2 regions of the Glutamicibacter bergerei genome follow, and region 2 is predicted to be linked to the other one. Evidence: predicted binding sites of a transcription regulator. Region 2 holds the regulator's gene; the other holds the start of a gene.

Region 1 (15,068 bases), 1.3 Mb from region 2:
TTCTACGGAATCAATGTACGCGTGTGGGTCGGTCGGGATGCAGCTACGATAAGTTGCAAGTTTCTTGATGGTCGCACCGCAAAATGACTCATAAGTATCATTCATCGAATCGAGCCACTGCACATACTTCTCTTCAGCCCAAGCGTCACGATCATTAGGATCGGCACCAGTTCGGGCTCGGGAGTAAGTGCCCGAGTATTTCCCATTCTCGGTAGCAAACGTTACTGATTCTAATTCTGGTGATTGTTCACCGATGCTTTCGAACATCACGAGGCCCATTATTCGAAGTTCATCGGTGGGACGTTCGTAGCTTTGAAGCATTCCGTCTTGGTTGAATCGATAAGAGTTATCAAGGACTATTTCGAGATGCCCCGGTTCTGAACCGCTCCAACTGATCATCAAATTGTTTGGGGGATAGAACCCCTTCACCGACTTGATGCCCGAATTATCCAACCAAGCTTGGATTTTCGAATCAGCCCAGTCCTGTCCGCTTGCCTTTAGCGTGGGCGAAACAGCCGCCGCCTCAACAGATGAAGTAGCTGAAACTGAAGTTGAAGTAGAAGCAACAGGAGCGTGAGTCTCTTTGTCGTTCGGTTCAGATGCCGAGACAATCGCGTCGGGCTGACTTGAGCATCCTGCCAACACTAAAGACACGGCAGCAATGGTAAAAAGAAGACGCGAGCGCATGAAACCTCCGGAGTATTGGTCAATTGTCAGTCTATCGAGGCCTTCCTACAGGACAAGATGCGCGTTTATTGTTCCGTAAAGACATAGAGCTTGGAATTGATAGTGACGATTAAACACAAGCGGGGCTAACGGATCGAAATGATCCGTTAGCCCCGCTTGAGGGAATTTCTTAGCTGCCGAAGTAGTCCATGACCGGTTCGCTTGGTGCGATTTCCGTGGCTGGGACCTGCTTGGCAACCTTTAGCTGTCCTGCCGCGAAGTCGACCTCTACGGTGTCGCCGGCGTTGAGCTCGTCACCGATCAGCAGGTCGGCAATGGCATCTTGGACCTTGCGCTGAACCAGGCGACGCAGTGGACGAGCGCCGAATTCTGGATCGTAGCCTTCCTTTGCCAACCATGAAACAGCAGCATCGGTGACGTGAAGTTTCAGTTCCTGCTCCGCCAGGTGCTTGCCGGTCTCATCAAGAACCAGCTTCACAATCTGCGCAATCTCAGACTCGCTGAGCTTACCGAAGAGTAGTACCTCGTCCAGGCGGTTCAGGAACTCGGGACGCATGAACTCACGCACCTTGCCCATGACCTTGGCCCGAATTTCGGCCTTCTCGCTACTCGCATTGACCGAGGTGAAACCAAAGTTACCGGCCTTGTTCGCGAGGTATTCGCCGCCGAGGTTACTGGTCATCAAGATCAGGGTATTGGAAAAGTCGACGGTGCGTCCGGCAGTATCGGTCAAACGTCCGTCATCCAAGACCTGCAAGAGCACGTTGAATACATCGGGGTGAGCCTTTTCGATTTCATCGAGCAAAATCACCGAGTACGGGTTGCGGCGTACCTTTTCGGTTAGCTGTCCTGGCTCGTCGTGTCCCACATAGCCTGGAGGGGCACCGATGAGCCGCGAGACGGTGTGCTTTTCTCCGTACTCGCTCATATCGATCCGTACTAAGGCATCGGCTGAACCGAACAGGTTATTAGCTAGAGCCTTAGCCAGCTCGGTTTTACCCACGCCGGTCGGGCCGAGGAACAAGAAGGAACCAATAGGACGTTGTGCCGGAGCTAAACCGGTACGACTACGGCGCACCGCACGGGAGACAGCCGCAACTGCGTCGTGCTGACCGATAACCGAGGCATGCAACTGTTCTTCCAAGGAGGCCAACCGGTTCTTGTCATCCCCGTTGATCCGGGAGGTCGGGATTCCGGTGGAGCGAGAGATGACCTCGGAAATTTGGGCTTCATCAACTACACGAGTAATCCCAGAATCACCGGCCTTTTCGGCAGCGGTGATGCGCTCAGTGAGAGCGGCATTATGATCGCGCCATGCACTGGCATCTTCATAACGTTCCTCGCCGATCGCACGGGCCTTTTCACGGTCTGCCTCGACCAGCTCATTGCGTAGTGCCTGTACGTCCTCGGTGCCACCAGCGGCGATAGACCTACGAGCGCCAGCAATATCGAGCAGATCGATTGCCTTATCCGGCAACCGACGGTCGGTCAGGTAGCGCGCCGACAGCGAGACCGCAGCTTTTAATGCCTCAGGGGTGTATTGCACCTGGTGGTGATCTTCATATGATTCTTGCAACCCTTCAAGGATCGCCAGGGCGACTTCCTGAGAAGGTTCTCCCACGGTGACCTTGCCGAAGCGACGTACCAGAGCCGAGTCTTTTTCAACCTTGCGGAATTCATCTAGTGTGGTGGCGCCGATCAGGTGCAGTTCACCGCGAGCTAGACGTGGTTTGAGGATATTAGCTGCATCCATGTTCCCGGATTCTCCGGAACCAGCGCCAACTAGCAGGTGCATTTCATCAATAAAGATGATGGTCTGCCCCTCCGCGTCAGCGACTTCCTCGAGCAGTCCGGTCAAGCGCTGTTCAAAGTCTCCGCGGTAACGCGTTCCAGAGAGCATTCCTGGAAGGTCAATGGAGATCAGTTGAGTTCCGCGGATTTGCTCCGGGACTTCGCCGGCAACAATGGCGCGAGCCAGTCCTTCGGCGATCGCGGTCTTACCCACGCCAGCTTCACCGATAAGTACCGGGTTGTTTTTGGTGCGACGAGCCAAGATCTCAACGACTTGAGCCAATTCGTCATCGCGACCGATGACCGGATCGATTTGCCCGTCAGATGCCAAAGCGGTCAAATCGGTGCCGTAGCGTTCGAGCATTGACACATCTTGTTCTTCGCCAGTCTCAGCTTCGCCGGACTGCGCACGCTGGGCTTGCTCCATGGCTGCCTGTTGCAGGCTTTGGCCAGTGATGCCGTGTTGTGCGAGCAACATACCCACGGGGGAGTCTGGTGAGAAGACGAAGGCCAGGAATAGGTGTTCCGGATCGATATAGGTCGAACCGTAGTTTCGAGCAACCTGATAAGCATCAAAGAGACTGCGCTGCGCAGCGGAGGAGAGACGAGAAGGCTTCTCGGTTGACTCCTCGCGGCGTGGCAGGCGCTGAATTGCGTCCTTGGATAGGGCTTCAAGATCCACACCCATTGCGCTCAGGTGTTGTCCGGCAGGCTCGGTGCGGAGCAGCGCGACAAGTAGGTGCAACGCATCAATTTCTGAATGTCCGTTTTCGTGGGCGAATCCGGCGGCGATGGATACCGCTTCGTGGGTGCGCTGCGAGAGCAGACGAGTGATGTCGATGGGGCGCGCGGCCTGGGCACGTGAGGAGAGGAACCGGGAGAGGAATTCCTCGAACGAGCCGTCTGACGGTGGTCCGAAAAAAGCTGGCAAGATGAGCCTCCTAGTAGAAACTTGAGTGGTCTATGCTCATGTTCAACGTAATACGACAGAATCTATTCCCGCAAAGTGGAGTTAGGCAACTAGAAGAGTGGTAGTTCACAGCTTTTAAGCGTCACGAGGGATCTCGATGAGCCCCAGCCGTGTTGCTGCAATGAGTGCCTGGACTCGGTCACGTACTTCTAATTTCATAAAGATCTTCGCCATATGGGTTTTTACCGTAGCCTCGGAGATATTCAAGCGCCGGCTTGTCTCCGTGTTATTGAACCCCTCGGAGAGAAGTCCAAGGATTTGCATTTCACGATTAGTTAGACCCAGATCATCGATAAGGTCCGCCGTATCTTGGGGCGTTCGTTGAACGTTTCTAACCGCGGTGATTAAATCAGCCGAAACCGACGGTGAGATGGCCGCTGAGCCATTGTGAACGGAATAAACCGCCTTAACAATTTCGCCTGGTTCAGTGTCTTTAACGAGGTAACCGCTGGCGCCCGCAACAAGGACCGGGACTAGGTAGTCGTCCGAGGAAAATGCGGTAATTGCAAGGATTTCTGGGCTGTCCTCTAAAGATTTAATGTTCTTTGTAGCTTCAATGCCATCCATGATTGGCATTTGTAAATCCATGAGTACGACATCTACTTCGTGTGCTTCACAGTAGGTCACCGCTTCTTGCCCATTTTGTACCGAATTAACAGTTACAATTCCCTGATCCGTTGCTAGGATCGTGCTAAGCGCGTGCCGAATAAGAGGCTCATCATCAACGATGAGGACCTTAATCTGTTCCATTGGTTTCCTTTGAATGGGAGGCAGCTCAGGAGTCAACCTGCCTTAAATCGAAGTATATAAGTTCAATAGTTTTGGGGTTTGAAATGAAAGCTTTAAAGATTTTGGCAGTGGCCGCACTTGTAGCGGCGCCTTTGGCTGTAGCTGCACCTGCAACCGCGGCACCGGTGGCCGAGTCTACCTATTCGGGACTGGCTGTTGCGACTCCGGCAGGATGGGGAAATGACTTTTCAACCTGGCTCTGCCGGAACTATAACGTGGCGTGTAACTAGCACCTATTTGACTTCACCACCCCTCCGGTGAAGTATTCGGCGTATGAATTCACGAGTCAAGGCTGCCCTGACCAAATGTTTTGCGGGCCAAGGCATAATCGTTTTGCCGGGTTTGACGGTTCTAATCGGCATTACCGCCACTGAATTCCTAACACTACTTACCAGCGGAATCGAAAATACTCCGGAACGGTCGATTCGCGGTGCGGTAGTTGGACTGCTGTTGTCGGTGTCATTAGCAATTGGGCTCAGGTGGGCGTCTACCTCACTTGGAGCGTTTCTCGCGATCCTGTATTTCGGTTTTTGGGATGGCGGCCTTTTCTTGTGGCTAGTTTTTTCGCTGATTATTTTTAGTGTTTTTGCCGCCACCGTCGATTCTCGAATCATCCGCAATTGGTTTCTGGTGCTGGTGCTCGTTTGGATGGGTCAATATGGAGTTCGCGCCGGTGATGACGCGATCCTTCTGGTGGCACTTGTACCGTTGTCTGTTCTCTCATTTGTTCTCGCGCGAATTATTTTCAACCTCCGCGAACGCAATCTCAATGCGGTTCAGCTGATGGAAGAGAGCCGCGAGCAAAACCGAGTCGCGATTGAACTCGAACGTAAAAACATCGCTCGGGACTTGCACGATATTGTCGCCCATGACATCACCGTGGTGGCTATGCAGTCTAAAGCTGCAAAATTTGCTAACAGTGGCCAGGCGGCCATGGACGCAATCGACATTATTGCAAAGCTCAGTACCGAGACGCTCCACGACTTAAGACTGATGCTCAATGTATTGCGAACCGACGGGACAATGAGTGATTCGTCGGGCGGCAGCGCCGATAAGCCCGCGGCAACCACTGTTTATGCAGTTCAAGGCCTGCAGATCTTTTCGCAACGGCTAAAAGATTCCGGTTTTTCTGTGACCTCTCACACCGACGAAAAAATCTCTGAACTTCCGCGTTCTGCACAGACTGCGTTGTATCGAGTGATGCAGGAAGCGACGACGAATATTATTAAACACGGCAAGCGCGAGGGTTCCTGTGATCTGCGTTTAGAGATCTCTGGGTCCAACGCGATCCTTGAAATGACTAATCAGATACCGAAGTCGAAACCTATAAAGGGTGACCAGCCGGTCGGTGGAATTGGCCTTATTGGTATGCGAGACCGGATGAATGCCTTCGGCGGACGGTTCAATGCGGAGGTTGTAGATGGACAGTGGGTACTCACTGCCAGTATCCCGTTCTAGGCCCTACCCTCCTACTTAAGTATGATTTCGCTTTTCTTGGAATCGCGATAAGTTATAGATGTATCGGTGAAGACCGATCACCGCAGGGAAATTGGTGATGTTTTGCGAGTGGCATCATCAAGAGTTCCGCAGTGATTAAAAGGTACGTTGCGTCATGGACGAACTGATCTTTCTTCGGCGTTGTGCCCCCATCGCACGCCTGAGTTTGTTAGTGGCGCGACGTACCTTTTATAACCTCACCGATACCTGTTGTGTTACAGCTCACATGGCTGATGCGGAATGTCCTAGGCCGAGTTTTCCGTTATACCTCTTGGATACAATCAACTTTCGAGAGTGAGCATCACATGTCGGTTCAGACTGAAACCCAGCCATACGAAATGCTAAGCATTAACTCGGACGCGGCGGATCAGCTGTTCTTCGAAGCCCGTAGTGCAAACGCCTTTAGCGATGAGCCGGTCTCAGATGAAGTTCTTGATGCAATCTACGACACCATGAAAATGGGTCCAACTCTCATGAATAACCAGCCACTGCGCATCACTTGGGTGAAAAGCGCTGAGGCTCGTCAAAAGGTTTCAGAGACTATGGCCGGCACTAACGCACAGAAAGCGCTGACCGCACCGGCCCTGGCCATTCTTTCGTTCGATACCGAGTGGCACGAAGAATTCCCATCATTCTTCCCACATGCTCCAGAACGCAAAGCAATGTTTGAAGATCAGGGTGCGCGCACCGCTATCGGAAATAACAACGCATGGTTGCAGGCCGGATACTTCATCATGGCAGTACGCGCCGTTGGTTTAGCCGCTGGCCCAATGGCCGGCTTTGATGCAGCTGCGGTTGACGCCGTGGTGAACGCCGATGGCCGCAACAAGTCGTTCCTAATAGTTAACGTTGGTAAGCCAGGTGCTGACGCATGGTTTGGCCGGCTTCCGCGCCACGACGCACAGTTCGCTACTCGCAGCATCTAAGCACTGTAAAAACATAAAGGGGGTCCTGGGCAGCAAATTTAATTGCTGCCCAGGACCACCTTTTGGCCTTTTGCGCGAGGGTTACTCGCCAGCTCCCGACGGGTCATTTTCAAGAACGTGGTCCGACACCTTAGAAAGTGCGCGCTCAAGTGCAGCCCGCAGGATCACCGGTACGGTGATTTCCTCTGCCAGAGTCAGCAGGCCTTCGCGTTCAAAGGTGCGCAGGATGATTTCAACCTGTGGGACCGCGATCTCAAGGCTCGAGATGAGGTGGTGTTGCTCAATCGGCAGGTCGTCTTCGGAGGGGATGTGCAATGCAAATTCGGTGCGCGGCGGCTTCGAAGAGGCAGCGTGGGTGAGAAGTCCGGCGACCATCTCCGCAACCTGGGCCTGTCCGGGGGTCTGCAAGGTATTGATCAGCACATGCGAGTAGATGATCTCGGCGAGCAGTTCCTTGATCAGACGAGCGCCAGCTCCGCTGGATGCAAGGAGTGCCTCGCGAAGTGAATCGGTCGGTACAGCCTGCGGTGAGCTGTAGCGAAGCATGGCAGTGCCGATAAAGGCATCCCAGTAAGCGGCCAAGCGGGGAATTGATGCCAAGTCCGCTACCACGGTTCCGTCTTCGGGCTCCCACGGATTCGCTTCTGGTGTACTGGATTCATCAACGGTGACCATGAGGCCCAGAGCTTCTGCTGCTTCTTGGAGCGTTTGCCCACTGATCATTCCTGTTGGATCACTCGGCTTGCCTTCGCCGACCCATTCAATCAGTTCACGTGCAGCATAAACGAATGGCATGGATTCTAAGACCGAGTTGGCTTCCTCGTCGTCCATGAATGGAACAACGATGGGTGAATCGCCGGCCATGCGAGAGAGAAACTCAAAAACTTCCTTGAATTCCTCAACGCTGCCGCCAAAATTCGCGGTGGTGCCCAAGAAAGTTAGGTAGTGCTTGAGGATGGCGGCGCTAGCCTCGGAGACTTCTTTGCCTATGGAAGCTAGGTGCCCCAGCTGTTCGCCAAGAATGGTGGGGTCCAATGTGGTGACATCTACGCTCTTGCGTAGTTGTGCATGAGCGACCAACAAGGTGGTGAGACCTTCCAAGCCGGCGCGTGTTTCGCTTGATGGTTGGTCGTCAGCTTGAAAGTGGCGGAATAGCTGAGATTTGAACGGCTGTAAGGCCTGTCGAACTTCAGATTCAAACGGTGCGCTACTAGCCCCAGCTTGGCGTGCTGGATGGCCCGAGGAGGCCTTTTTCTTGGCGGGCTTGCGTGATGCCATGATCTGTTGTTGTTCCTTCGCTAAACGGGAAAAGGTCGTCACTTCCAGTCTACGCAGGACGCTCAAATCGACGTTGTTCAGTGGGAGCCAGCGTAATCGCGAGCCGGGGATAGCAAGGGGATACTTTCAAAGACCCGTATTTTCTACGGTAGAAAGTGCGAATCGCAGTTAAAAATACAAGTCACACAGATATGTGGTTGCCGTCACCGTTGAATCCTCAGTGCTCGTTGATTTTCCCTGCAGTTCGCGCGACAGTGAAGACATAAGGCTCTTTTGATGAGCTAAAAAAGTCTTTTGAGGAGAGTAGCCCATGACGGTAACACCAGCACCGGATCATGTCGTAATTGTTGGTGCCGGATTCGTCGGATTGTCGACGGCTTGGTACCTGCAAGAATCCGGCGTCAAAGTTACCGTAGTGGACCGTGGCGGCGTGGCTTCGGGTTCGTCGTGGGGAAATGCGGGCTGGCTGACTCCGGCATTGACCTTGCCTATCGCAGAACCATCAATCTTCTCTAATGGTTTGAAGATGATGTTTGACCCGGCCTCACCGCTATATATTCCGTTGAAGGCTGATGGAAAGCTTCTGCGCTTCCTTCTTGGTTTCACCTGGCACGCCACTCCTAAAAAGTGGGAAGAAGCCATGCGTATTTACTCCGAAATTGGTACCCACGGGTTGGATGCTTTTGACGAGCTTGCCGAAGGCACCGCGGCTGGTCCTGGTGTGGCAGAAAAAACCAAGCCAGCAGATCCTTTCCTTACCGGTTTCACCTCGTTCAAGGACCGCGATGCGCTCCTGCATGAATTCGAGATGATTCAGAAGACCGGTGGTTCCGTGGACTATGAGTTGCTCAGCGGTGATGAACTACGCGCTATCGAGCCGACTCTCTCCAATAATGTTGCAGCTGGCGTAGCGATCAAAAACCAGCGCTACCTCAACCCACCAAAGTTCATGGAATCACTGGCCGAATCCGTTGAGGCCCGGGGTGGAGACATCATCGGGTCGTTCAACGTCACCGATGTGCGCGATAACGGTGGATCGGTGACCGTTATTGGCTCCGAGGGACGGGCGATCACCGCAGATCATGTGGTGATGGCTACCGGTGCATGGATGACCGATCTGGCTAAGAAGTTTGGTGTTAACGTGGTGGTCCAAGCGGGCCGCGGCTACTCGTTCACGGTTGAGCCAGAAAGCATGCCAACGCACCCGATTTACTTCCCTTCCCAGCGCGTTGCTTGCACGCCATTGGGGGATCGGTTCCGCATTGCCGGAACTATGGAGTTCCGCGACGTGAACCATAAACTGGAGCCAAAGCGCATCGAAGCAATTGTCGCCGCTGCAGCACCGGTATACCAAGGAATCAATTGGGAAAACCGCAAAGAAGAGTGGGTGGGAGGACGCCCATGCACCGCCGACGGCATGCCGTTGGTTGGACAGACCTCCTCTCCACGCGTCTCGGTGGGCGGTGGCCATGGCATGTGGGGTGTTGCGCTAGGCCCATTGACCGGCAAGATCCTCGCCGAGCAGATTACCGGGCAGGCCGTTTCCACCTTGGCGCGTCACTTCAACCCTTTGCGTAAGGGTTTCTAACCCCGCGCAAACATCTGATCGCTGAGGGCTCGGTTTTTCATTGTTGATCGATGATAAACCGAGCCTTTTGCATTGCGATTTTAGGTCCGGTAATTCCTGGAGCCTACTAGCGGGAACTGTACAGAACAGCGTGGACTTACAACCGGGGCTTTCGAAACCGCAAGTGATGGCGCAAAATCTTCAATGGTATTGCTACGACTCATTGAAGACTAGGCAGTTGGTTCCCAGCGTTCACGGAGCCAACCGATGGTCGCTTCACCCTGTGCTTGTTGGAAACTGCGTAGGGTGGGCAGACCAGACGGCGCGGGCTGCCGAGCACCATCTATGAAATATCCGGACATCCCGGCAAGAAACCCATCAATATTTTCTGCCGATAGCCCTACGAAAACTGGGTGGGTACCCAGGACGGATGCTACATCGAACCCGGCGTCATGCAAGCGCACATTTATGAGTACCGATAACGCATCAAACCATGGAGCCCCAATACACGCCCAAGGCCAATCGACGATGTAGGCGCCTTCTTCGGTCAGCAAAAGATTGTCTGAACGAATGTCTGAGTGCACCAAAGACTGCCCTTCGAGGCAAGATAATCCGGTGCGCGCACTGCCCTGAAGTCGCGGGAGATGATCAGCAATCCACGGATCTAAGTTCGATTGCAGATCGATGTCGATGCGGTCCCACCCGGTGAACTCAGCAGCCACCTCGGTGTGCAACGCGGGCAGATGAGTCAAAGTGCTCGGTACCGGATGGCTTCCTAATACATGCAACGAATCGAGTACCCGTTCAAGTTCGACACGTGTCCACGGTGTCTTGGGATGGGAGCCCGGAATATCTTCAAGGACCAGTGCCACCCAGCCCTGTTTGTCATATGATCCTAGGTACTTCGGGACCGGCAATCTTCCGGGTAGTAGGGCAGAGATCTTCGCTTCGGCTCGATGCAGCCGCGGCGTGACAGCATTTAGTGAGGTACCGACGGCTTTAACAAACGCCCTACGTCCGTCGGCGGTACGCACCCTGTCGGCCGTGCCAGGAGAAAACCCGCCTTGCTGGCCGTGCGCTTCAACGACCGGTGAGCCAAGTATGACTTCAACCGCATTACGGACATGTTCAGGAAGCTGCGCCCAGCTGATTCGCGGTGTCCACAGAGTATTCACGCTGCGATCCTTCTTTCACTGGGGCTTCGAGTTTAGCGGGCTCATTGTTTCCATAGGCCTTGTTCAACTAGGCATGACGAGACGAATCATTGGCAAGAATTGATTTGTAACCTTCGCGGTAACTTGGGAAACGTGGAATGAAACCCGACGCTAGAAGCCGCGCATTATTTAGTCGACGGTCCGAGGCGTTTCGCGACGCTGGAGGTTCGGTTGAGATTTCGGGGATTTTTGAGCCAAGTTCCTCGGCGAGGAAGCGATAAACGTCTGCGAGTTGCGCTGGTTCGCTGTCGGTAGCCAAATACAGTGCTTCGGCCTTTTGGTCTAGCGAAGCCACATGGACGATGGCTTGGGCAAGATCGTCGCGGTGAATCCGGTTAGTCCAGTGAGACTGCGTCGGTAGCTGGGCCGAACCTGAACGCACCAGATCGATCAGTCTGGTCCGTCCCGGCCCATAAATTCCTGGAGCGCGCAGAATTGTCAGTGGCAAACCACTTGCGGCCAGCAACGTCTCGGTATCGGCGAGCACCTGCGCGGTAGGACGGGCCGGTGCAAGGGGCGCGGTCTCATTGACCAGTTGCCCCTCGGAACCGCCAAGGACCGCCGAAGAGGACACATAAATGAGTCGTTTGAGGCGTGGGCAGGAGACTTTTAAAGTATCAATTAATCGGTGCGCTGTATGCAGATAGCCTCGCTCATATCCGGTCACATCACGGGTGGCAGGTACCGGGGTGAAGAGGACAAGATCAGTTTCTGGATCAATCTGAGGCCAAGAATCCGCTTTGAGTAGGTCGACGTTATATCCGGTGAAGACCGCCGGGAGCTTCGAGCTATCACGACGCCACGCGGTGACTTGATGTCCGGCGGCATGAAAGCGTAGTCCTGCCTCGGTCGCGACATCTCCACAACTGATCAAAAGTATTTTCATCTGGCACCTCCAACGTAGCGAGACACCCGAAACGGTGCCTTCCTTCTAACCATAAAGCGTGACGTGGCGCGCGTTAAACGTGAAGAAGCCGAAGGTGCAACACAAAACTCGATAAATCGATAAAATAGGGTGGTTGTATGCCTTTGGCCGCCGGTCGAATGATCGCGGGGTGCGGGTAAAAAGCCGAATCGGGCGGATTGGCTCAAAACGATCACCATAAGGGGTGTAAGAAGATTCGTTCTTCAATTTTTCGTAAGGTCCATCCAGGCACGGCAGTCCTTGAAATTCTGATGGTCGCGGCACTAGTTGTTGTGCTGGTTGCCATTGAACCGACCGGGTGGGATCTATCGGTATATCGCGAAGGTGCCTTGACGCTATTGCGTGAACCCGAAGCCCTTTATGGACCGTTCGTGGGTCCGGTGAATTCGCCTGGGCTACCGTTTACTTACCCGACATTTGCGGCTATTTTGTTCTTGCCGATGGCATTTTTCCCCTACTGGGTGTCGGTTACGCTCACCATGGCTGCCTCGATTACCCTGACTTTTTTTGTTGCCAAAGACTTGGCCACACGAGTGGCGGGAAAATGGCCTGCACTTAATTCGGTGCTCACGCCGCTGACCTTGACCAGCTTAATGCTGATGTCGGCTCCCTTCCGCGACACCGTATGGTTTGGACAGATCAACATCTTGATTCTCGGTGCCTGTTACCTCACCTTCGTGCGTTACAAGTCGTTGATGCCGTTTGTGATTGCCGTAGGAATCTGTGCCGGGATCAAGCTGACGCCGATCGCGTTTTTGATCCTGCCCTTTGCCATGCGTAAATGGCGTGCGATGTTCGTTGGAATTGCCACTTTTATAGGCACCCAGCTTGTAGGCCTAATTTTCCAGACACAGAACACCTTGGACTATTGGCTGGACGTGGTGCAGGATCCATCGCGGGTAGGAAACGTGGGGTATATCGACAACGTATCTCTGCAAGGACTGCTTGAGCGGCTGAACGCACCATCCTTAGTGTGGCTCATCTTGGCGCTCGGTGTAGGGCTTTCTTTTGTTGCCCTGCTGTGGAAGCTCTATGGGCACCAAAAACCTGTGGTGTTGCTCGGCATTGCTTCCGCCTGCCCCTTGCTTGTATCCCCGGTGAGCTGGTCCCATCACTGGGTCTGGTTGCCGGTCATCACGTTTGCGTGGGTTGTCGTAGCGTTGGAGCTCAAGCCGGTACTGCGACGCACGATGTTCGGTGCGTTGGCTCTGAGCTACCTGATTCTGTCGATTGGCTCTAAACAAATTGTGGCTTTTGCCGGATATTTCCCGGATGGAGAACTGCCCGCCTGGTGCTATGTATTACCCGCGGTGCCGGTGCTCACCCAAATCTTATGCCTTGTGATTGCTCTGGCGAACACCAAAAGAATCGTGAACAGCAAGCCTGTTTCGGCGCCAACCCTCAGCTGAGTTTAGTTATCACACACGCACTGTACAATTCTTAGTATTCGAATGTTTGTTCTAGCTAAGGGTGGTGTCTAGATGCGGGATGCCGAATCAGTGATGCCTCCAGGAGCAGCCCAAGGGCCGGTGCAGGCCGTTTCCGCGATGGGGTTTCCATCCCCAGCGCGTGACTATTTTGATGGCGGGCTGGATCTGAATAGGTTGCTCGTTCATGATCGGGTTGCCACGTTCATCATGCGGGTATCGGGTCACTCGATGCACTCTGCCGGAATTTATGACGGCGATGAGATCATCGTGGACCGTTCCCTGCCGGTTAAACACGGCACCATGATTGTGGTGAGCTTGAACGGGCAGATGCTGGTACGCCGGTGGCAGACAGAGGGCTCACAAGTGGGATTACTCAGCGATGAGTCACCGTTACCGGTGCTCCTCACCGAAGGAGACGAAGTTGAGGTCTTCGGCGTGATCACTAGGTGTCTGCACTATGTCCGCTGAACCGCGAACATCCGGGCACAGTGATCACGTTGCTTTAGTAGACGTGAATAACTTTTATGTCTCTTGCGAACGCATCTTTGACTATTCTTTGCGTAATCGTCCGGTAGTGGTGCTCTCCAATAATGATGGTTGCGTCGTCGCCAGATCACAGGAAGCCAAAGACCTAGGAATAGCCACGGGCGAGCCATTTTTTAAAGTACGCCGCCTCATGGACAGCCACAATCTTGCGGTGCGTTCGAGTAACTACGAGCTATACGGGGATATATCGGCACGGGTGATGGAACTCCTGGGCCGCTTCGGCACCTGGCAGGAAGTGTATTCCATCGACGAATCATTTATCGGCCTCAACGGAACGCTGGAACAAGTCCGTGACACTGCCGTGCAGATCCGCGCCGCAATTACTCAGTCGATCGGGGTGCCGGTCTGCGTAGGGGTATCTGCGACTAAAACCCTTGCTAAATTCTCTAACCACATCGCCAAACACAATCCGTCTATGGACGGAGTGTGCATTGAACAGTTGATGGAGCCGGCGCTGGTATCCAGAATCATGTCGCAGGTTCCCGCCACAGATGTGTGGGGCGTGGGCAAAAAGATCGGTCAAAAATTGACTGGGATGGGTGTTCAAAGCATTGCCCAGCTCAAGGCCACCGACCCGCAACTAATCCGCAAGAAGTTCTCTGTCGTATTGCAACGCACGGTGATGGAGCTCAACGGGCAACGCTGTATCGGGCCGGTGGAAGAGCGTTCGGATAAGGGCCAAGTAATGTTCACCCGTTCCTTCTCCACCCCTGTGCGAACACGTGAAGCGATGGATCAGGTGATGTCCATTTACGCACAGAAAGCAGCAAGCCGTCTGGCCAGCGAAGGCCGTTACGCTAGCTTGCTCACAGTCACTGCAGGAACCAGCCGCTTTGCTACCTCGGCCGCATCATTCCCTAGCGCCCAGATACGACTAGTCAGGCCCACCCGAGATCCAATTGTGCTCACAAAGATCGCAGTAGCAGCGATGAACGAGTTGATGGAGCCAGGAATCGACTACGTCCGTGGCGGAGTGATCCTCTCCGGGCTGAGTGAACACCCCGGAGCCGATGAGCTAGACCTAGGACTACTAGGCTCAATATCGACTGAAGAATCCGAAAAAGTAAACGTCAGTGATGTCGTGCAGCAGGTCTCCCAACGGTTTGGCGCAAAGGCTATTGGCCTGGGCAGTGCCGGCCTGGCCAAAGCCCCGGAATGGTCTATGAAGCGCGAACACATGTCACCGCGCTACACCAGTGACTGGGACGAACTCTTTACCGTGCAAGCATGAAGGTTTTGGTGACACAATAACGTTCATGTCTACTGTGCTGCGTCGAATGGTGGGGCTGAGCTTGCTCGGCACACTTCTACTTAGTGGTTGTACAGCCCCCGCAGAAAACGCGGACCAGCCTACTCCGAGTACTGCTGGGCCAACTCAGCCCAGTTCACCAAACCCCTCGAGCTCCGGATCGGCTATTGAGCCTTCAGCTACAGCCAGCTCGGCCAGC
Region 2 (15,068 bases):
ATCTCCCTGCAGTACCTCTCGGTCACCGCCGATGGCCCGGTTCACCTAGACGAGCACCTCTCGCGTGCTAAGTTCCAGGAACTGACCAAGGATCTGCTGGAGCGCACCCGCAAGCCATTCAACGATGTCATCAAGGAAGCCGGAGTTAAGGTTTCGGAGATCGCACACGTGATCCTCGTTGGCGGTTCGACCCGTATGCCAGCAGTGGCAGAGCTGGTCAAGGACCTGGCCGGCAAGGAAGCCAACAAGGGCGTCAACCCAGATGAGGTTGTTGCCGTTGGTGCAGCCCTGCAGGCTGGCGTGCTGAAGGGTGAGCGCAAGGACGTATTGCTCATCGACGTCACCCCACTGTCCCTGGGTATTGAAACCAAGGGCGGCGTGATGACCAAGCTGATCGAGCGCAACACCGCGATCCCAACCAAGCGTTCGGAGACCTTCACCACCGCCGAGGACAACCAGCCTTCGGTATCGATCCAGGTCTTCCAGGGTGAGCGCGAGTTCACCCGCGACAACAAGCCACTGGGCACCTTCGAGCTGACCGGTATCGCACCGGCACCTCGCGGCATCCCACAGGTTGAGGTCACCTTCGACATCGACGCCAACGGCATCGTGCACGTATCCGCTAAGGATAAGGGCACCGGTACCGAGCAGTCGATGACCATCACCGGCGGCTCCTCGCTGTCGAAGGAAGACATCGAGCGCATGGTTCAGGAAGCCGAAGCTCACGCCGAAGAGGACAAGGCCCGCCGCGAGGCAGCCGAGACCCGTAACGCCGCCGAGCAGGCAGCTTACTCGGTAGACAAGCTCATCAAGGACAACGATGAGAAGCTTCCAGAAGAGGTCAAGACCGAGGTTCAGGCCGACGTTGACGCACTGAAGGAAGCCTTGGAGAAGCAGGACAACGACGACGAGGTCAAGGCAGCGTTTGAGAAGCTTCAGGCTTCGCAGACCAAGCTGGGCGAGGCAATCTACGCCAACACCGCCGCCGAAGGCGCCGAAGCACCTGCAGGCGAGCAGGCTCCAAACGCTGATGAAGACATCGTCGACGCCGAGGTAATCGACGAAGACGAAGCCGACAAGAAGTAGGGAGCAAGGGAATATGTCCGAGGCACAGGACCAGAACGAAAACTCCGGCCAGGAGCCGGAGAACCAGCCAGAGGCAGCCGACGTGCAGCCAAACGCTGACGCCCTGGGTCAGGCCGAGGCGATCCTGAACGAGGCTGCTGCAGGTGTCGAAGAGGCACAGGCTGAAGTTACCGAAAAGGAATCCGAGCTTCGCAACGACCTGCTTCGTTTGCAGGCCGAGTACGTCAACTACCGCAAGCGCGTAGAGCGTGACCGGGTAGCAGTACGTGAAAGTGCCGTTCAGTCGGTGCTCGCCACGTTGCTGCCGGTGCTTGATGATATCGATGCGGCACGTGCTCATGGTGACTTAGCAGATGGCCCGTTCGCGGCTATCGCTAAGAAGCTGGACACGGTCTTGGCAACTCACGGCCTGGAACGAATCGATGAGGCTGGGGTCGAATTTGATCCCAACGTTCACGAGGCGTTGCTCCGCCAGCCGGTCCCAGAGATCCCAGCGGATCATGTGGGACAGGTACTGCGAGCCGGTTACCGTAAGGGAAACTACACCATGCGTGCCGCGCAGGTGCTAGTAGCCACCGGCGAGTAGCCACACATCTAGATAACGAAACTGCCCACTGCCGAAACCTCGACAGTGGGCAGTTTCAAATCGGTAGTCAAAAGAAAGGGGGCCCTGATGGCAAGTCAGGACTGGATCGACAAAGACTTTTACGCCATTCTGGGCGTCTCCAAGGACGCCAGCGAGGCGGACATCAAGAAGGCGTACCGTAAGCTAGCACGTAAATACCACCCGGATACTAATCAGGGTGATGCGGAAGCCGAGCGGAAGTTCAAAGACATCTCCGAGGCTAACTCGGTGCTTTCGGACAAAGAAGAGCGTGAGCAGTATGACGCGATTCGCGCTATGGGCGGCGGAGCGCGTTTCAGCGCCGGAGGCCCCGGCGGCGCACCAGGCGGCCAAGCAGGCTTTGATGACATGTTCTCCAACCTCTTTGGTGGGGGAGGGGCGCCACGCGGTCGCGGCGGACAACCAGATTTCTCTGATCTGTTCGGTGGCGGCGGTTTCGGTGGCGGCTTTGGACAAAGTGCCCCGCCTCGCAAGGGCGCGGACCGCACCGCAAGCACCACGATTTCCTTCGCCGGATCTATCAAGGGCACCACTATCGGTTTGCGTGAGCAAAGCGGTGAAGTCATTGACGTGCGTGTTCCTGCAGGAATCAAGGACGGTCAATCGGTACGTGTGCGCGGTCGCGGTCAGTCAGGACCAGCCGGAAACGGCGACCTGCTGGTGAAGGTGAAGGTTACCGAACACCCGTACTTCAAACGCGAAGAGAACAATATTCGTGTGCACGTGCCAATCACCTTTGATGAGGCCGCGCTCGGGGCAAAAATTCATGTGCCAACCTTGGATGGCGAAGAAGTTGCCATGAAGGTACCAGCCGGTTCAAACTCGGGGCGGACCTTACGTCTGAAAGGGCGCGGGGTGAAGACCTCCAAGGCGACCGGCGACATGCTGATCGTGTTAGATGTGGTCATTCCGCAGAACCTGAACGATAAGGCGAAAGCAGCCATCGAAGAGTTCGCGGCGGCTACCGAGGGTGAAGATCCTCGACAGGCGCTGGCTGCTAAGGCCAAGCTCTAAGCTAAAGATTGGCCCGATACGTGAGTGTGCTTCGCAAGGGGCACACTCACGTAGACAATACATTTATCCCCTACATTTGGGGGAGAAACGGAGACTGAGATTCATGGCCCACGAGTTCCTAAGACCTGTGTTCGTCATTTCAGTCGCCGCACAACTAGCAGATATGCACCCGCAGACCCTGCGCCAGTATGATCGCATCGGATTGGTCTCACCCAGCCGTCAATCGGGTAAGCAGCGACGATATTCCCAGCGCGACGTTTCACTATTGCGCCAGGTGCAGCAGCTGAGCAAAGAGGGCGTGTCGCTCGAAGGCATTAAACGCATTATCGAGCTGCAAAACCAGGTGTCTTTTCTGCAAAACCAGGTCGGCGAATTACGCGATGAATTGCGCGCCGTCCAGCAAGGCCAAACCCGTGTGTTCGCCGCCGGAACCGCCGCCGGAGATGTGGTTTCCATGGCCCGCGGAATGCGTCCGGCTCGCCGCGAACCAACGGTGACACTATTTACAACGCGCCGTGCCATTGGCAGATAGTTTTCCTCCGTTGGTCGTGTTCGGCTAGTAATCCGTCGGTAAAATCATTAGTCTCAAAACTACGTGATCCACCTCACCTATCGTGGGTCACGTTGTTGCGTCCCGGATAGCCGTATCCGGAATAAAAGCTGCGCAACCCAACTGTTTTGAGGATGGAGAGCTTCGTGCGGGAGAACCCATTAGTTACGACCCCTGATCAGGTAAAAGTCGGCATTTCTGAGACTCAGGATCTGAGGGCCAAGCGATGAAATCCTATGCACAGGGCGATACCACTTCGGAACTTCTCCACGACACTATCGGCGCCAACCTAGAACGCACCGTCGCATTGTATGGAGAGCGTGAAGCACTGGTGGAAGCCTTCACCGGTCGGCGCTGGACCTGGAATGAGCTGGACCTAGCGGTTAACGATTTAGCGCGTGGACTTCTCTCAGCTGGTTTAGAACCGGGGGATAGGGTGGGAGTTTGGGCGCCAAACTGCGCCGAATGGACCTTGACTCAGTACGCCACAGCAAAAATCGGTGTCATCTTGGTCAATGTTAATCCCACCTATCGAAGTCATGAGTATTCCTACGCGGTCAATCACAGCGGCCTACGGATGCTGATCACCATGACCAGTTTCAAAACGAGTATGTATCGTGAAATGGTTGAACGTTGTGCCGTGGATACTCCGACCTTGGAACGCGTGGTCTATCTGGACACCGCTGACTGGGCCGGACTTATCGAAGCAGGTCAAGGTATAGATCCGGCCTTGGTTAGCCAACGTCTGGCGCTGACCGAACCAGATCAAGCCATCAATATTCAGTACACCTCTGGTACTACGGGATATCCCAAGGGCGCGACACTCAGCCACCGAAATATTCTGAATAACGGATTTTTTGTCACTGAAACTATTCGGCTAGGTCCCGAAGACCGACTCTGCATCCCGGTGCCTTTTTACCACTGCTTCGGCATGGTGATGGGAAATCTGGGATGCACAAGTCACGGAACCACCATGGTGATCCCGGCCCCGAGCTTTGATGCTGAAGCTACCCTGCGAGTAGTGGCCGAAGAAAAATGCACCGGTGTTTATGGGGTTCCCACCATGTTTATTGCGATGCAAAATCACCCAAGTTTTGGTACCCATGATTTGAGTACCTTGCGTACCGGAATCATGGCCGGATCGGTTTGCCCGGTTGAAGTGATGCGCGGTTGCCTAGAAGATATGAACATGTCCGAGGTATCCATCGCCTACGGAATGACCGAAACCAGCCCAGTGTCCTGCCAGACGAGGGCGGATGATGATTTAGAGGCACGTACCGAAACCATTGGCCGCGTCCACCCGCATTTGGAAGTCAAAATCGTGGATCCAGCGACCGGGGAAACTGTGGAACGTGGAGAACCGGGAGAATATTGCACTCGCGGCTACTCGGTGATGCTCGGTTATTGGAATGACGAAGCCAAAACCAAGGAAACAATTGATTCGGAGAACTGGTTGCATACCGGGGACCTCGCGGTCATGCGCGAAGACGGATATTGCGTCATTGTGGGGCGCATCAAGGATATGGTGATTCGCGGCGGTGAGAACATCTATCCTCGAGAGATTGAAGAGTTCTTCTTCAAACACCCAGATATTGAGGATGTCTCGGTGGTGGGAATTCCAGATGAAAAATATGGTGAGGAAATTTGTGCCTGTATCAAGATGAAGGCGGGCAAGGACCCGCTGACCATTGAGGACCTCAGGGCCTTTGCCCACGGTCAACTGGCACAGTACAAAATTCCTGCCTATGCCATGATCCTCGATGAATTTCCGATTACCGTCACCGGCAAAATTCGTAAGGTGCAATTACGTGAAGACGCGGCGAAAAAGTTACTCACCTAAGTATCGGTGAATTACAAACGGCCGTGCTTGGCCAACCGGGCCAAGAGCCCTTGCCTGACGGCGGGCCACTCCTGTGGCAGGATCGAGAAAATCACGGTGTCACGCAGAGTCCCAGTGCTCGCGTCATACATGTGATTGCGCAGCACGCCGTCTTGCTTCGCGCCTAGTCGGGCGATCGCCGCGCGTGACTGCTGGTTATGCCAATGAGTGCAAAAGGCCACGGACAAGCAGTCGAGTTCTTCGAAGGCGCGCTGCAACAAAAGATATTTCGCTGCAGCGTTTATGCCGGTTCCCTGGAAATCGGTGCCAAGGAAAGTGGAACCGATTTCTACCCGTCGGTTCGCTTCGCTGATATTCAAATAGGTTGTTGCGCCCACCGCGTTGCCACTGTGTTCATCGATGATCGCGAACGGTGCCATCTGGCCCTCGGCCTGGAAAGCGAGCCGGCGCGATATCTCAGCGTCCATGCCCTGTGCCGAAGGCGTCTTAGTAAACCACACTTGATCCAGTGAACCGTGGCTAACGATGGCGCCCAAGTCAGCTGAATGCTTGCGGTTCAACTGTTCCAGGCGGACGCCGGCAAATTTCAGGGTGGGGGTTGCACTAAGGCTCATGCCTGCAAGTGTATTGCAGCCAGGAGCCTTAGATTTGTAAAGTTACTTAGCTTCCCGGGTATAGGCCAGATCAAAGACCAAACGTCCGGCCTTCAAAGCTTTGCCTTCAAAGCTGGTGAGGATACGACGTTCAAAACGTGGTGCCCAGCCACCTCGCTCATCAACAAAGTCAGGTTCTGGATCAAAGCCTTCCATACCGTTGGCGCGAACCTTGGTGAGGTTGCTTTCCGTTCCCGAATGCGCGCCTGGATGCTGATTTTCAAATAGTGGGTGAGCTTCGAGTACCTCACGCATTTGTTCGGCGTAGTTAGACCAGTCGGTGGCCAGTCGAAGTGTTCCACCAGGCTTTAATACACGGGCGACCTTGTCCAAGAATGAGGAAGTGATCAGTCGACGCTTGTGGTGACGAGGCTTGTGCCATGGATCTGAGAAGAAGATCCACAATTCGTCGGCGCTGCTCTCTTCGAGCATCACGTCCAAGACCTCTGGAGCATTGGCCTGGACCGCGCGAACGTTTTCCAGTTCAAAGGACTCGACCTTGAGCATTAGCTGGGCTAATCCCGGAAGATAAACCTCCACGGCAAGGTAGTTTCGCTCTGGATCATCCTTGGCAGCGTTGGCAATGCATTCGCCTAAGCCTGTACCAATCTCCACGATGAGCGGGGCCACGCGACCAAAAGCCTGTTCAGGGTCCAAACGGAAGTCATCTGCCACAGAGGTGTCGGCAATCTTGCGAGGTGGCTCAATGACGTAGCTTTCGGCATTGCGCTCCCATGCAGCCGCGCGGCGTCCTTGGAGCCGATTACCTCGGCGCACAAAGGAGACCGGGTCGGCACGAAACAGGGAAGGATCTTTGGCCATGTTGTCGGTGCCTTCGGGTTGCGCGTCGCTACGTTCACTCATGATCATTAATCCTAGCCGAGGACCGGAGGAGGCCCACCAGAAATTCGTAGGGCGTTGCACACCCATAATTCATTTTTGTCACAAATACTAGGGGGCGTTCCGGGTGTTCCCCTATAGCGCGGACTAGCGAAGCGCTGTCATGCTAGAAGCATGACAGATTTAGTGCGTGGCATCTTGAATATCATTTGGCTACTATTCGGCGGCCTGTGGTTAGCGTTGGGGTATGTTCTGGCCGGAATTATCTGCTGCCTGCTCATCGTCACCATTCCGTTTGGTATCGCTTCCTTTAGGATCGCCGGTTACGCCTTGTGGCCCTTTGGCCGCACCGTCGTCGACCGCGGCCCGGTAGGAGCCTTTTCGACACTGGGAAATATTATTTGGTTAGTTTTCGCTGGAATCTGGATCGCCATCGGTCACGTGGTGACCGCGATCCCGATGTTCGTTTCCATTATTGGCATCCCGCTAGGTATCGCAAACCTCAAAATGATCCCGGTATCTTTGATGCCGCTAGGGAAGGAAATTGTTCCTTCGGATTATTACATCGCAGGGATGCGACGCTAAATTTTATGCAACTAAGCTAGAGCCGGTTCCGTATGGACCGGCTTTTGCTTACTTGGTTGTGTCTAAGCTTTTTGCTGTCGGTGCTGCAGGATTTGTTCGCGCAAAATATCAGCGTGCCCACAGTGCTGGGCCAGTTCCCGAAGAACGTGGAGTTGGACCCAAGCTAATGGCAAGGGGCCACGGCGGTTACCTGGAAGAAGCGCATCATCGGCCAACTCTGCGCGAGCTGTACGGGACAGCGAAATAGCGTCCCGGTAAGCGCGCTGGATCGATTCAATAGTGTCTTCGGCCGCCAGATCAAAGGATTGATCAGGTGTTTGCACAATTCCTAGGTCCGCTCGTGAGGCACCGGTGACGGCCTCGCCAAACCAGACTCGTTCCACGAAGGTCACGTGCTTTACCAGGCCAAGCAACGTGGTCTTGGAAGAGACCAGATGCATTTTTGCTTCGGTCTCGCTTAGCCCATCGAGGCATTCCAGAAGCATTTTCCGGTGTTGCTCAATAAACTCGTCAGCCAGTTGAGCCGGATGTGGGGCGTGGTGGGCAGTGGAATCTGGATTGGGCATGCTCTAGTCTGCGCGTTATGCAAGGTGTGACGCAACGTCTGCGTTCAGAGTTTCCAAGCTCTTGCGAGCACATCCCAATGTTCTTGAGTCATCAAACTCACGGGAGTCACCGAGACGGCAACCGGGCCAGCTTCCGAGATAGTTTGTAGTGCGGAAGCAAGTTGTTCTGGTGCCAGCGCCGAGTTTTGCGCCCAAAGCCCTGTCGACATGACGAACCGTCCAGGAAATCTTTGCTGCAACGACCAGGCCAGCCGACCACCATAGTCTGGGGTACTCGCATTGATGGAGAAGTAGTTCCATATGATGAGTCGATCCGCCGCGGAGAGCAAGGTTTCGTAGGCATGACCGGGGAAGCCGCCCGGTCACCGTCCGGGTTTGCCCAGGAGGCCCTGACGTCCATATCCAGGAGTACTCCATGAGCCTGGGCCGCGGTACTAATTCGAGACAACAAGTTGGCCAGAGCGGCCGAACGCCAGATTCCAAGACTCGGGTGCGCGGTGTCAATTTCCCCGGTGGAGGTTCGCGGCCAGTCTTTCTTGCCACTGTGCTTGCTGAAGGAGCGTAAATCTGGGGTTCCGAAGGTGAAGTCGTCAAACATTAGCTCGGTCAATGAAATTCGGTTCGGCTTGTACCTGGCACAAATCTCACCTGCCAGCTGCACTAGTAGGTCTCCGGCTATTCCGCTTTCTAAAGAACTCACGCTAGGAAAGTCATAGGATGCTTCGCCTTGTGGATTGACACCGGCAATGCTCGGGTCAGCCGCGATGATTGCTGGACACAAGGTGTCGATAGTTAGGGTGATTTCCGAATTGCCAGTCAGTTCTGGTCTGAGCGCGTGGATAGCTTCAGCAACGTAGTCTCGGCCGCTACTGGCCACGCCATCCGCGGAGGCCTGCGGCCGTGCTTCCCAGTTGAATGCGGTCCAATCGGTGTGGCCAACGCTGAGTGAGAGCCCCGTGGCATTTACCTGACGAAGCTGTTGAGCATAGTGTTCCCAGCGCGGGGTGTCAGTGACAATGTTTTCAAAGCCGAAACTTACTGCGCGTTCTGAGGGAACAACACGACGCACAGCGCAGGCGTTGGTAGCGCCCAGGGTTACGCTGGCCGACGCCAACGTCAAAAATCGACGGCGCGTGACCGAGCGAACAGTAGACTTCGGCATTATTTCCGGTCCCCAAGATTTGAACTGATTTGAGCTACGGATAGTAGGTCAATAGGTGCGGGAGTCTGGATATTTCGGCGAATCACTGAGCCCCAAGCTAGTTTTCGGCGACGAATCACGCACTGGTACTAGTTCTAACTAGCCATGCTGTGGGCCGGTGGGTCGTTGCCGTTTGATGACGCGTGGAGCAATCGAGAAAAATTTAGTTGATGCGGAATAAGAACACCAGGAGTAGAGTTGAGTTAAGTACACTCAAGTTTATGGGTTCACCCTCAGAGAGAAAGGATTCGCGTGGACACCAAGCTCACCACCAAGAGCCAGGAGGCTCTATCTGCTTCCGGTATGAATGCTTCGACCGCGGGAAACCCGCAGATCGAACCAGCTCACTTGCTGAAGGCCTTGTTGGATCAGCGAGACTCGGTTGCCGTGGCATTACTGAAAACCGCAGGTCTGGACGTTGAAGCGCTCTCGGTGAAATCTAGTACGGCTATCAATACCTTGCCTGCTAATTCGGGATCCTCGGTGGCTCAAGCCCAATTCTCTCGTCAATTGCTCCAAGTAGTCAGCACCGCACAGGAGATCGCGAACAACATGGGGGACACCTATGTCTCCACCGAACACCTGCTGATCGCCTTAGCCTCTGACCAGACCAAGGCCGGCGAAGCGCTGCGCGACTCCGGGGCTACCCGGGAATTGTTGGTGGCAACGTTGCCCACTATCCGTGGGGACCGCAAGGTTGATAACCCCAACCCGGAAGACACCTTCCAAGCCCTAGAGAAATTCGGCACGGATATGACCGCGCTAGCCCGCTCGGGCAAACTCGATCCGGTCATCGGCCGCGATAAGGAAATCCGCCGCGTGGTCCAGGTACTCTCCCGGCGCACCAAAAATAACCCGGTGCTCATCGGTGAGCCTGGCGTAGGTAAAACCGCCGTGGTTGAAGGACTCGCTCAGCGCATGATCGCCGGAGACGTTCCAGAGTCGCTGCGAGGAAAGACGCTCATCTCGCTAGACCTCGGATCTATGATTGCCGGCGCGAAATACCGTGGCGAGTTCGAAGAACGCCTGAAGTCTGTACTCGAAGAGATCAAAGCCTCGGACGGACAGATTGTCACATTCATCGATGAGATTCATACCGTCGTAGGCGCTGGCGCTTCCGAAGGCGCTATGGATGCCGGCAATATGCTCAAGCCAATGCTCGCGCGCGGTGAACTACGCCTGATCGGCGCCACCACGCTGGATGAGTACCGCGAAAATATCGAAAAAGACCCGGCACTGGAGCGTCGCTTTGCGCAGGTCTATGTGGGGGAGCCAAGCGTGGATGACACGATCGCAATCCTGCGCGGACTCAAGGAACGCTACGAAGCACACCACAAGGTGTCCATCGCCGACTCGGCACTCGTGGCTGCTTCTACGCTGTCTAACAGGTACATCTCCGGGCGACAGTTGCCGGACAAAGCCATTGACCTGGTCGATGAGGCGGCCAGCCGCCTGCGTATGGAGATTGACTCGGCTCCCGAGGAAATCGATGAGCTGCGCCGTGAAGTGGACAGGCTGACCATGGAAGAGCTCGCGCTCGCCGGGGAGACCGATCCGGGGTCCATCGAACGCCTCGACGCGCTTCGTATGGATATGGCCGATAAGAAGGAAACCCTCGATGCGCTCAATGCCCAATGGGATGCGGAGAAGTCAGGGCTGAACCGCGTAGGTGATCTGAAGGTGAAGCTAGATGAGCTGCGCTCGCAGGCCGAAAAGTTCCAGCGCGAAGGTGACCTGGAAAATGCCTCACGACTGCTCTACGGAGAGATCCCCACGTTGCAAGGCGAACTTGAAGCGGCAGCCGAGGCTGAGGCAGGCAAGAGCCACGAACACACCATGGTGGCTGAAGAGGTGACCGCTGATGACATTGCCGAAGTCATCTCGGCGTGGACAGGTATCCCCGCCGGACGGATGCTGCAAGGCGAAAGCCAGAAGCTGCTGGAGATGGAATCAATCATCGGCCAGCGCCTGGTGGGTCAGCAACAGGCGGTAACCGCGGTCTCCGATGCGGTGCGCCGAACCCGTGCGGGAATTTCGGATCCGGACCGGCCTACCGGCTCGTTCCTCTTCCTTGGACCTACCGGTGTGGGTAAGACGGAGCTGGCCAAGTCGCTAGCCGACTTCCTCTTTGATGATCCTCGCGCGATGGTGCGTATCGACATGTCCGAGTACGCCGAGAAGCATTCGGTTTCGCGACTAGTCGGAGCGCCTCCGGGCTATGTCGGTTATGAAGAGGGTGGACAGCTGACCGAAGCGGTAAGGCGCCGTCCGTACTCGGTGATCTTGCTGGACGAAGTGGAAAAAGCCCACCCTGAAGTTTTCGACATCCTCTTGCAGGTGCTTGATGATGGACGCTTGACCGATGGGCAGGGACGTACCGTTGACTTCAGAAACACGATCTTGATCCTGACCTCCAATATGGGTTCCCAGTTCCTGGTGGACCCAAACCTGGAAGACAAGGACAAGAAGGCAGCCGTGATGAACGTGGTCAATGCTTCCTTTAAGCCAGAGTTCTTGAACCGTCTGGACGAGATCATCATGTTTGATCCGTTGAGCATCAACGAGCTGGGCAACATTGTGAAACTGCAAATTGACCTGCTGGCTGCACGGCTTTCCGAGCGTCGACTAAGTTTGGACGTTTCCGAAGCCGCCAGCGAGTGGCTGGCCATGACCGGCTACGACCCGGCTTACGGTGCTCGGCCGCTTCGCCGATTGGTGCAACGCGAAATCGGTGACCGATTGGCTCGTCAGCTCCTGGGAGGAAATATTCAGGACGGGGATCGGGTGCAGGTGGGCCTTGACCCGGAGGGAGACAAGCTCGTCGTCACCCGCGGAACCAGCGAAAGCGAGTAGCTAAAGGTTGCGTCGACGCACTGATGGCCGGTGGAAATCCACCGGCCATCAGCGTAAGTCAGTGACGTAACTTAGCTTTCTTCGTTATCGGGAAGTAGCGAGTTGCGAACATTTCCCTCGGTCAGTCCCAGGAAGCAAGAGACCTGACGGTCACCTTGGGACCAGGTACTTTCCGAGGGGCGTGAGAAGTGGTACGTCCAGGTGGAATCCAGTCCAGCACTAGGGTCGAGTGAAACTGATTTGCACAGCGATTCGGACTCGGTGAGCAACTCATTTGATCCGGGATATTTGTCGCCGGTCAACTCGAAGGTTCCGATGAGCTGAGCGTTATGCGAGGAATCGCAGGTAACAACCGTCTGTGGGGATAGCGGAGAATCAAAGCCACGCAGGCAGTCGCCGAGGACTAACTGCTCCGGGGGGATCGAGGCGGCGATCACTCCGTCCAATCCGGGGCTTTCATTTCGCTCTACGGTGTTCGCCTCTGGCGTAGTTGGTGTAATAAAGCGAAGTACAACGAAAACTACCGCGGCGCTCAAAGCTAAAACAGCAATGACGAGCAAAACCCACTGGCCGATTTGCCGTTTGGGCTTCTCCGATTCCGGCTGTAGGGGCGGTAAAGCCGCCTGCGGCTCGGGTAGATCTTTTTCCACCACCTGTAGTGCTCCTTCAAGGATTGCCGAGGATATTTTGGGAGCAAGCTCACTAAATAGTCGTTGGACTAATCGACAGTCTAACGGGTCTGGCACGTGTTGCGTTCAGCGCTCGCCGTGGAATCGTGTTAACCTTTAATTACGAAAGAACTGATCACATATTCGGGGGCCTCCACCTATTAGGTGGACCACCTTCCGACTCTACTGAAAAGAGGGGGTCACGCCATGGGGCGCGGCCGTCAAAAGGCTAAAGCACAGCGTCAAGCGCGAGACATCAAGTACTACTCGCCCTCGACTGACCTGACAGCACTCGAGCGAGAGCTGGGTATCAGGTCCGAACATCAGACCCCAAAACCGGTGCCTGTTGATTCTTCGTATGACGACGAATATTCGAAATACGACGAGCAGACTAAAAAGTACTCGGGAGACGACGACGCCGACTAAACATCGGCCAGTTAACCGAGAGTCTTTGGCTCGGGTGCCAGCCTTCATTTGAAGTGGTGCAGCTCTACAGTACATATTTACGACAAGCCGCAACGACTAAGCTAAATTAGCTTTAGGTCGCTGCGGCATTTGTCGTGTTCGGAACCCGCGAAAGGGCGCACACTAGTGAGTACACCCGAAGAGCTATCGATTCAGATGGCCCATCAATCTGCCATACGTTCGATGCAACGCATCGTTGAGCAACAAGCGCAGCCGCATCCCAACGCAGAAGCTCGGGCCGGAGTTCAAGCTCAGCTGGACCGTGGCAACGTCCTGGTGGTGACCGGAGCCGGAGTCTCCACAGATTCGGGTATTCCTGACTACCGCGGCCCGAACGGTTCCTTACAGCGTCACCGTCCGATGACCTATCAAGAATTCAAGTATCGACCCGAAGCACGCCAACGCTATTGGGCCCGCGGATTTGTTGGCTGGCGGCACATGTTTCGGGCCGAGCCTAACGCCATCCACCACCGACTAGTGCGTTGGGAAGAAGAAGGTCGAATCAGCGGCATCATCACCCAGAATGTTGATGGCTTGCACCAGCAAGCTGGTTCCAAGACGGTGATCCCGGTGCATGGGGACCTCTCGATAGTGCGTTGCCTAGATTGTGGGAAATCCGAAGACCGGCAGCATTTTGATGACCGGCTCCAAGAGCTCAACGTTGGCTACCTGGAAGCCGTAGACGTCGATCCTAGCGCCATCAACCCGGACGGTGACGTAGAACTACCTCAGTACCTGGTGGACCGCTTTGTGATGGGAAGCTGTCTGTATTGTGGCTCGCTGGCTTTGAAGCCGGACGTTGTCTACTTCGGGGAAAACGTGCCAGCCGAACGCAAGGAGCAAATTGCCAGGCTTGAAGAAAGCTCCGACTCGTTGCTGGTGCTTGGCTCGTCATTGGCGGTGATGAGCGGGTACAAAATCCTTTTGAACTTTGTTAGGAGAGGTTTGCCTGTTGCCTTGGTAACGAACGGGCACGTGCGTGGCGAGCAGAAGGCCACCTGGCGTTGGCGGGTTCCGCTGGATCAGGCACTGTCCCAGCTTCACTAGCCGGGTCACTTTAAAGAATTGATGCGTCACACCCGGAAAGGGGGCGACGCATCAAATCGTTAAACTAGCAGTTACTTGGCGTAGTTACCGGTCAGCAGCACGCCACCACCGTCAACGCCCTTGGCACCCTGTACGTAGTCCAGACCTGCCGAGCTAGCCGCTGGGTCAAGCTTCTCTACCGAGCCCATGATCCATGCGCCCATGCCGGCCTTGTTCAACAGCGCCACCGCGCGGTCAGCAACACTCTGGTCCACTACTGCCACCATGCCCACGCCCAGGTTCAGGGTACGTTCAAGGTCAGGCAACGGAACGTTGCCGAGGGAAGCAATCGTGGAGAAGACCGCTGGAAGCGACCAGGTGGAGCGATCCACGCGAGCCATCAGGCCCTGGGGGAGTACGCGAGCCAAGTTAGCTGCCAGACCGCCACCGGTGACGTGGCTGAATCCGTGAACGCCGAAGTCTTCTCCGGTATTCAATTCATCAATCAAGTCCAAGCAGGCAGTGGTGTAAATGCGGGTCGGAACCAAAAGTTCCTCGCCCAAGGTGCGGCCGAACTCGGCGACCTCACGCTCTAGTTCCCACTTAGCATGTGCGATTACGCGGCGCACCAGCGAGTAACCGTTGGAGTGGATGCCCGAGGAGGCCATACCGATGACCACGTCACCGGCCAACACACGTTCTGGGCCCAGCAGCTGATCTGCCTCGATAACACCGGTGGCGGCACCTGCCACGTCGTATTCGTCTTCGGCCAGCAAGCCTGGGTGCTCGGCGGTTTCGCCGCCTACCAATGCGGTGCCCGCGAGCTTGCAACCCTCGGCGATACCTCGCACGATGTCGGCAATACGCTCCGGAACTACCTTGCCGGTAGCGATGTAATCGGTCATGAACAGCGGCTTCGCGCCAACCACTACGATGTCATCTACCACCATGCCGACCAGGTCCTGGCCGATGGTGTCGTGGATATCCAGCTTCTGGGCGATAGCCACCTTGGTGCCCACACCATCGGTGGAAGTTGCTAGGTAAGGCTTCTTGTATCCGGTCAGGAAAGAAACATCGAATAGGCCAGCGAAACCGC

The links. The regulator HspR, encoded in region 2, represses chaperone genes until heat shock. The targets are predictions, from matches to a motif close to AAGTTGAGTCNNNNNGACTCAACTT.
Region 1: ACX5K5_RS01695 (ATP-dependent Clp protease ATP-binding subunit) is a predicted target of HspR. The motif match lies at 3,428-3,452, and genes of this name have one in related genera.

What each region holds. Positions count from the first base shown of each region.
Region 1 covers NZ_CM137131.1:357,334-372,401, forward strand. The annotation lists gene ACX5K5_RS01690 (hypothetical protein) at 1-687, opposite strand, end outside; gene ACX5K5_RS01695 (ATP-dependent Clp protease ATP-binding subunit) at 857-3,409, opposite strand; gene ACX5K5_RS01700 (response regulator) at 3,524-4,198, opposite strand; gene ACX5K5_RS01705 (sensor histidine kinase) at 4,511-5,695, shown strand; gene ACX5K5_RS01710 (malonic semialdehyde reductase) at 6,040-6,660, shown strand; gene ACX5K5_RS01715 (hypothetical protein) at 6,742-7,938, opposite strand; gene ACX5K5_RS01720 (NAD(P)/FAD-dependent oxidoreductase) at 8,249-9,526, shown strand; gene ACX5K5_RS01725 (aminoglycoside phosphotransferase family protein) at 9,736-10,680, opposite strand; gene ACX5K5_RS01730 (NAD(P)H-binding protein) at 10,748-11,605, opposite strand; gene ACX5K5_RS01735 (glycosyltransferase 87 family protein) at 11,896-13,053, shown strand; gene ACX5K5_RS01740 (LexA family protein) at 13,126-13,542, shown strand; gene ACX5K5_RS01745 (Y-family DNA polymerase) at 13,532-14,851, shown strand; gene ACX5K5_RS01750 (glycoside hydrolase family 3 N-terminal domain-containing protein) at 14,877-15,068, shown strand, end outside.
Region 2 covers NZ_CM137131.1:2,657,903-2,672,970, reverse strand. The annotation lists gene dnaK (molecular chaperone DnaK) at 1-1,086, shown strand, start outside; gene ACX5K5_RS12445 (nucleotide exchange factor GrpE) at 1,100-1,672, shown strand; gene ACX5K5_RS12440 (DnaJ C-terminal domain-containing protein) at 1,760-2,725, shown strand; gene ACX5K5_RS12435 (heat shock protein transcriptional repressor HspR) at 2,829-3,257, shown strand; gene ACX5K5_RS12430 (AMP-binding protein) at 3,502-5,115, shown strand; gene ACX5K5_RS12425 (GNAT family N-acetyltransferase) at 5,127-5,729, opposite strand; gene trmB (tRNA (guanosine(46)-N7)-methyltransferase TrmB) at 5,772-6,632, opposite strand; gene ACX5K5_RS12415 (YccF domain-containing protein) at 6,783-7,193, shown strand; gene ACX5K5_RS12410 (DinB family protein) at 7,256-7,759, opposite strand; gene ACX5K5_RS12405 (hypothetical protein) at 7,866-8,921, opposite strand; gene clpB (ATP-dependent chaperone ClpB) at 9,213-11,813, shown strand; gene ACX5K5_RS12395 (septum formation family protein) at 11,885-12,463, opposite strand; gene ACX5K5_RS12390 (DUF3073 domain-containing protein) at 12,689-12,907, shown strand; gene ACX5K5_RS12385 (Sir2 family NAD-dependent protein deacetylase) at 13,103-13,993, shown strand; gene purM (phosphoribosylformylglycinamidine cyclo-ligase) at 14,065-15,068, opposite strand, start outside.